DNA from 2 places in the Pseudomonas syringae pv. tagetis genome. Region 1 is predicted to be linked to the other one. Evidence: riboswitches for the same ligand, from Rfam matches in the RefSeq annotation. Region 1 holds a riboswitch; the other holds the start of a gene.
What was found. A riboswitch is a leader RNA that binds a small molecule or an ion and turns the genes downstream of it on or off. The one in region 1 is predicted to bind manganese.
Positions count from the first base shown of each region.

Region 2: it holds a riboswitch for manganese, as region 1 does, so the genes downstream of both, MME58_RS04875 (TMEM165/GDT1 family protein) here and mntP (manganese efflux pump MntP) in region 1, are expected to answer to the same signal.

Region 1 covers NZ_CP092923.1:1,854,153-1,857,736, forward strand. The annotation lists gene MME58_RS08385 (NAD-glutamate dehydrogenase) at 1-448, shown strand, start outside; gene mntP (manganese efflux pump MntP) at 534-1,103, opposite strand; yybP-ykoY riboswitch at 1,110-1,275, opposite strand; gene acnB (bifunctional aconitate hydratase 2/2-methylisocitrate dehydratase) at 1,382-3,584, opposite strand, start outside.
Region 2 covers NZ_CP092923.1:1,091,931-1,095,514, forward strand. The annotation lists gene MME58_RS04865 (SOS response-associated peptidase) at 1-622, shown strand, start outside; gene MME58_RS04870 (M48 family metallopeptidase) at 806-1,624, shown strand; gene MME58_RS04875 (TMEM165/GDT1 family protein) at 1,676-2,260, opposite strand; yybP-ykoY riboswitch at 2,330-2,468, opposite strand; gene MME58_RS04880 (class I SAM-dependent methyltransferase) at 2,507-3,505, opposite strand.

The DNA.
Region 1 (3,584 bases):
GCTGGCGCGCATGGTGGCCGGTACGACTCACCTGTACACGCTCCTGCCGATCATCGAAGCCTCCGATGTGACCGGGCAAAACGCTGCCGACGTCGCCAAGGCCTACTTTGCCGTGGGCAGCGCACTGGACATTACCTGGTACTTGCAGCAGATCAGCAGTCTGCCGGTAGAAAACAACTGGCAGGCACTGGCCCGTGAAGCATTCCGTGACGATGTCGACTGGCAACAGCGGGCGATCACCGTTTCGGTCCTGCAAATGGCCGATGGTCCTTCGGAGATCGATGCGCGTCTGGCCTTGTGGCTGGAGCAGCATTCGCTGATGGTCGAGCGCTGGCGCGCCATGCTGGTTGAACTGCGCGCAGCAAGCGGGACGGACTACGCCATGTATGCCGTCGCCAACCGCGAGTTGCTGGACCTGGCCATGAGCGGGCAGACGCTGACAGTATGATCGGGCTGTAACAGGTTGTATCCATAAAAAACCGCATCGAAAGATGCGGTTTTTTTGTGCTCGCATGCAAACCTGATCGCGTCGATCAAGCCGCTGACAGATGCTCATACAGAATCGTTGCACCCACCGCGATCAGCACGATGCCGCCCACGATTTCAGCGCGCTTGCCCACCATGGTGCCCAGCACCCGACCCAGCATCACACCGATGGTGACCATTACCGTGGTGGCCAGGCCGATCGCCAGAGCGGCAATCACAATATTGACGTCGACAAACGCCAGGCCTACGCCGACTGCCAGCGCATCAATGCTGGTGGCGAACGCGGTGGCGGCGAGAATCCAGAAAGAATGCTGGCCGGGTTTTTCCTGCTCTTCATCGTCATCGTGCTTGATGCCGTTGTAGATCATGTGCAGGCCCAGTACCAGCAACAAGGTAAAGGCGATCCAGTGGTCCCAGCTTTCAGCGAAGCGGGCGGCGACCTGGCCGATGCCCCAACCGATAACCGGGGTGATGGTTTCGATGGCACCGAAAATCAGGCCTGTTCGCAATGCTTCGAGAAAGCGCGGTTTATGCAGGCTTGCTCCTTTACCCAGGGCCGCAGCAAAGGCGTCCGTGGACATGGCAAGCGCGAGAAAGAGGAGGGAAATCGGGTTCACGGCTATATCCAGTCGGGCTATGAGTCAACGACGCAACCACACGCCCGACTTTAGGCATAGATGCATCGTTGGTCTCGCCAACCAGAGGGTGTCCGCACCACGGCATGCTGCCGAGAATGTTGATGCGAACGCTCTGTGACCGGAGTCAAGAGCAGGCTACTCCCCAACAAGGGCCGCCACTATAGCCATCCGAATGTGAAAAATATATGTACGAGGATGATTCAGGCCAAAAAAAACCCGTCACGAGGACGGGGTTTTTTTAACGCTTTGCGCAGTGATTACACTTGCAGTGCCGGGATGTTGGCATTTGCAGCGGCTTCACGGAACTCGGCGATCTGATCAAAGCTCAGGTAGCGATATACGTCCGCTGCCATCGTATCGATCTGGTTGGCGTAGCCCATGTACTCTTCGACGGTCGGCAGACGACCCAGGATTGAAGCAACAGATGCCAGCTCGGCCGAGGCCAGGTAGACGTTTGCGCCGTCACCGAGACGGTTCGGGAAGTTACGGGTCGATGTCGACACCACGGTCGAGTTCGGCTCGACGCGTGCCTGGTTACCCATGCACAGCGAGCAGCCTGGCATTTCCATGCGCGCGCCAGCCTTGCCGTAGATGCCGTAGTAGCCTTCCTCGGTCAGCTGGTGAGCGTCCATCTTGGTCGGCGGCGACAGCCACAGACGTGTCGGCAGCTGACCTTTTACCTGATCCAGCAACTTGCCCGCAGCGCGGAAGTGACCGATGTTGGTCATGCAGGAACCGATGAACACTTCGTCGATCTTCTCGCCTTGTACCGAAGACAGCAGGCGGGCATCGTCCGGGTCGTTCGGCGCGCAGAGGACAGGCTCCTTGACGTCGGCCAGATCGATTTCGATGATTTCGGCGTACTCGGCGTCCTTGTCGGCTTCCAGCAGCTCCGGGTTGGCAATCCAGGCTTCCATCGCCTGAGCACGACGCTCCAGGGTGCGAGGATCACCGTAACCCTGTTCGATCATCCAGCGCAGCAGGGTGATGTTCGAATTCAGGTACTCGATGATCGGCTCTTTGGCCAGCTTGATGGTGCAACCGGCAGCCGAACGCTCGGCAGAGGCGTCGGACAGCTCGAAAGCCTGCTCGATGCTCAGGTTGTCGAGGCCTTCGATCTCCAGGATGCGACCGGAGAATGCGTTCTTCTTGCCTTTCTTCTCTACGGTCAGCAGGCCAGCCTGAATCGCGTAGTAAGGAATGGCGTGAACCAGGTCGCGCAGAGTGATGCCGGGTTGCATCTTGCCCTTGAAGCGAACCAGGATCGACTCAGGCATGTCCAGAGGCATGACGCCGGTGGCAGCAGCAAACGCTACCAGACCGGAACCGGCCGGGAAGGAGATACCGATCGGGAAGCGGGTGTGCGAGTCGCCACCGGTGCCGACGGTGTCCGGCAGCAGCATGCGGTTCAGCCAGCTGTGGATGATGCCGTCGCCCGGACGCAGGGAAACGCCGCCGCGGGTCATGATGAAGTCAGGCAGCGTGTGGTGGGTCTTGACGTCGATCGGCTTCGGATAAGCCGCAGTGTGGCAGAACGACTGCATGACCAGATCGGTCGAGAAACCCAGGCATGCCAGGTCTTTCAGCTCGTCGCGAGTCATCGGGCCAGTGGTGTCCTGAGAGCCGACGGTGGTCATCTTCGGCTCGCAGTAGGTGCCCGGACGAACGCCTGCTACGCCGCACGCCTTGCCGACCATCTTCTGCGCCAGGGTGTAACCCTTGGTGCTTTCGGCTGGCTGGTCTGGGGTCTTGAACAGGTCGAACTCCGGCAGGCCCAGTTCGGCGCGCGCCTTGCTGGTCAGGCCGCGACCGATGATCAGCGGGATGCGGCCGCCAGCGCGGACTTCGTCGAGCAGCACCGGGGTCTTCATTTCGAAGGTGGTGATGATTTCGTCGCTGTCGTGCTTGCAGACCTTGCCAGCGTAAGGGTAGACGTCGATCACGTCGCCCATGTTGATGTTCGAGACATCGAATTCGATTGGCAGAGCGCCAGCATCTTCCATGGTGTTGTAGAAGATCGGAGCAATCTTGCTGCCGAAGCAGAAACCGCCGGCACGCTTGTTCGGCACGTAAGGGACGTCGTCGCCGAAGAACCACAGCACCGAGTTGGTAGCCGATTTACGCGAGGAGCCGGTACCGACTACGTCACCGACGTAGGCGATAGGGAAACCCTGACCGCGCATGTCTTCAATCTGTTTCATCGGGCCGATGGAGCCCTGAACGTCCGGGACAATGCCGTCACGGGCCATTTTCAGCATGGCCAGGGCGTGCAGCGGGATATCCGGACGCGACCAGGCATCAGGTGCCGGGGACAGGTCGTCGGTGTTGGTTTCGCCGGTGACCTTGAACACGCGCAGGCTGATCTTCTCGGCCAGCATCGGGCGCTTCTTGAACCACTCGCCGTCAGCCCAGGACTGCAGGACAGCCTTGGCGTGGACATTACCGCTCTTGGCTTTTTCG
Region 2 (3,584 bases), 760 kb from region 1:
ACGCTTCGCCCTGTTTCGCTGGACCCCTGCCTTTGCCGCCTTGCCCGGTTTTCCTGCCGATCAACAGGCGCAATGGAACATTTCGCCAGCCGACTGGGTGTTGATCATGCGCGCTGCCGAGAACGAGGGCGGTATCGAGCTGGTGCGTGCGCGCTGGGGGCTGACCCCGGCCTGGCTTACCGACCTGTCGAAGACCCCGGCCCACGCACGGGCCGAAACGGTGGCCGAGCAACCGATGTTTCGCGACGCCTTTACCCATCGCCGCTGCCTGCTGCCCGCCAACGGCTTTTACGAGTGGCGCGGCACGGTGCGCAAGCGACCGTTCTGGCTGACGCCGGGGGAGGGGGCTGCGTTGTTTTTTGCGGCAATATGGGAGGCGTATCCGGTGCAGGGGCATACCTATCTGAGCGTGGCGGTGGTCACCCAGGCAGCCGCGAGCCAGCGTCGCCCCTTGATTCTCGATGCTCAAGGACAGAAGGACTGGCTGGCCGCCGATACGCCATTGCCAACCCTGCAAGCATTATTGGCCGCCCCGCAGACTGCATTGCGAGAGCGGCCTCTGGCCAACCTGGTCAATGACCCGAAACTCAATGCGCCTGAGTGCCTTACCCCTTTGAGCTAGGCGCGCAGACCTGAAAGCGGCGAATCAGACAAATCCGATATCCGCTTTGAAGCACATCTGATACAAACGGGACATACCTTCGGGAACCATCCACCTCTCTCAAAGCCCAAGATGCCAGTTGGCCGGTATCTGGCGCAGAGGTCTGCCCCGGTAATGACCGTTTCATAAACAAGGAGATTCACCATGCGTCAGTCATTTGCCTTCTGTGCCTTGAGCGCCGCGTTGCTGCTCGGCGGGTGTCAGGCTGTGAATACCACCAGTGGCGACTCGGTCGGTGTGGAGCGCAAACAGTACATGTTCAGCATGCTCTCGACTGACGAAGTCAACAAAATGTACGCCCAGTCCTATCAGCAGACCGTCAGCGAAGCGACCAGCAAAGGGGTGCTGGATACCACCAGCGCAAATGCCAAGCGTGTTCACGCAATCGCTGACCGCTTGATTGCCCAGGCCCCGAAACTGCGGCCGGACTCGGCTCAGTGGCAGTGGGAAGTCAACCTGATCAAGAGCGATGAGCTGAACGCCAACTGTGGTCCGGGCGGCAAGATTTTCGTGTATACCGGCCTGATCGACACCCTCAAGCTGACCGACGATGAACTTGCCGCGGTCATGGGACACGAGATCGCCCATGCCTTGCGCGAGCACGGGCGTGAAGCGATGTCCAAGGCCTACGGTGTGGCAATGGCCAAACAGGGGGCGGGTGCCTTTCTGGGGCTGGGTCAGGACAGCCTGGCGCTGGCCGACACCGTGGTCAACTACAGCTTGACCTTGCCCAACAGCCGCAGCAATGAAAACGAAGCCGACCTGATCGGCCTGGAGCTGGCCGCACGTGCGGGTTACAACCCCAATGCGGCCATCACTCTATGGCAGAAGATGACTCAGAACGCGGGGGGCTCGCAGCCCGAGTTCATGAGTACTCACCCGGCATCCCAGAGTCGCATCGCATCGCTGCAGGCCGCGATCCCCAAGGTGATGCCGCTGTATGAGCAAGCCCCTAAATCCTGATCGGCCCAAATCCCGTAGCGTGGCGCGTTTGCGCAACGCCCCGGGTATGGGTCACACCCAGCCGCTGACCTGCATTGCCTTGTACACCGCCACCAGCGCCAGCACGAAGAACGCGCAGGCAGCCAGGCGGCGGATCAGCGTCAGTGGCAATTTCTCGGCGGCAAAATTACCCGCCAGCACCACCGGCACGTTGGCCAGCAGCATGCCTACGGTGGTACCGAGAATCACCAGCCACAGGTAGGAATATTGCGCAGCCAGCATCACGGTGGCGATCTGCGTCTTGTCACCGATTTCAGCGATGAAGAAGGTGATCAACGTGGTCATGAACGGGCCGAATTTGCGTGCCGTACTGGCTTCTTCGTCATCCATCTTGTCCGGAACCAGTGTCCACAGCGCCGTGGCGGTAAAGCTGGCGGCGAGGATCCAGTGCAGCACTGCGTCTGACAGGAAGCTGCTGAACCATGCACCTACAGCGCCTGCTGCCGCATGATTGGCCAGGGTTGCGGCGACGATGCCCGCGATGATCGGCCATGGCTTGCGAAAGCGTGCGGCGAGAATGAGCGCGAGCAACTGCGTCTTGTCACCGATCTCGGCGAGCGCAACCACTGCGGTAGGGATTAAGAATGATTCCAGCATCAGGTTTCCTAAGGGGCGGGTCGACACGGCTATGACACGTACGACCTCCCCGCCCCGGGTAAGGTGTTCGTGTCATAGGTCTTGTCAAACCACCGATCCGTCTGAGCGGATTCCGGGTCGCACGTACCATGGTCTGAGGACCAAGTATGTTGATACGTGCCGGACGAGCATGGCGCTCGTGGGAGACTACTCCCCTAGGACGGAGCGGATTCTGCCTCCGCGAAAACGTTTCGGCAAGTGCTTATTTCAAGGGCGCCTGGCGCTGTAGATTTTGAAACCGTTGCCTTGGGCCCTGACTTCGCATTGCCCGACATGCTCTTCGATCAGTGGCTGATAACGCAGAAAATTATTGGCCACCAAGCGCAGTTCGCCGCCTGATTTAAGATGTTGGCGTGCTTTTCTCAGCAGGTTTTCCGTCGCCATGTAATCGGTATGAACCCCGACATGGAACGGCGGGTTGCTCAGGATCGTGTTCAGGCCCATCGGTGCAGCGTCGATTCCGTCACCGGTCAGCACCTGCGCTTCCAGGCCATTGGCGGCCAGGGTCAGGCGTGAACTGGCCGTTGCGAAAGCGTCCACATCCAGCAGGACGACATCGTTATGCGGGTAGCGACGCTTGACCGCTGCACCGAGTACGCCGGCACCACAGCCGAAGTCGAGCAGATTGCCGCTCGGCAGTTTGTCGATGTTTTCCAGCAAAAGCGCCGAACCACGATCAAGTCGGCCATGGCTGAAAACGCCCGGCAGGCTGACTACGGTCAGCGGGCCGTCCTGCAATTCAATCTGGTAGGGCCTGGCCAGGCTTTCCAGTGTCACGGCTTGCGGTGCGTTCTCGACGGTGACCTGCCAGAGCTGGCAGTGGCGGGCACTGTCGAGCTTGCGTGCGCGACCGAACGGACTCAGTTGCTTTGCCGCCGCTTCGATACCACCCCGCTTTTCGCCGACCAGAAACAGCTCGCGCCCGGCCAGACGCGAGGCCAGTGCATTGAGCAGGTAGTCGGTCAGGTCACGAGCCTTGGGAAGGAACAGTACGGCAGCTTCGAAGGCGGTCTCTGGCGCCTCAACGCCGAAATCCACGCGGCCCTCAAACCGCGCATCCAGCGCGGCCTGATCACCGGCATGCCAGCACCATCCACGCGCGCCCGGCAGTTTTCCGAGCAGGTCGTCGGCGGGCAGCCCCACCAGCAACAGCGAGCCCTGAAACAGCTCGGCCTGACGGAGTAACACTTCACTGCGCGGGTCCATGGAATGGCTCCTGAAAAAGCGCGCAGTCTAACAGGATATGGGGCAGGAGGACGCGGAGCGTCCAGAACGGCATGCGACG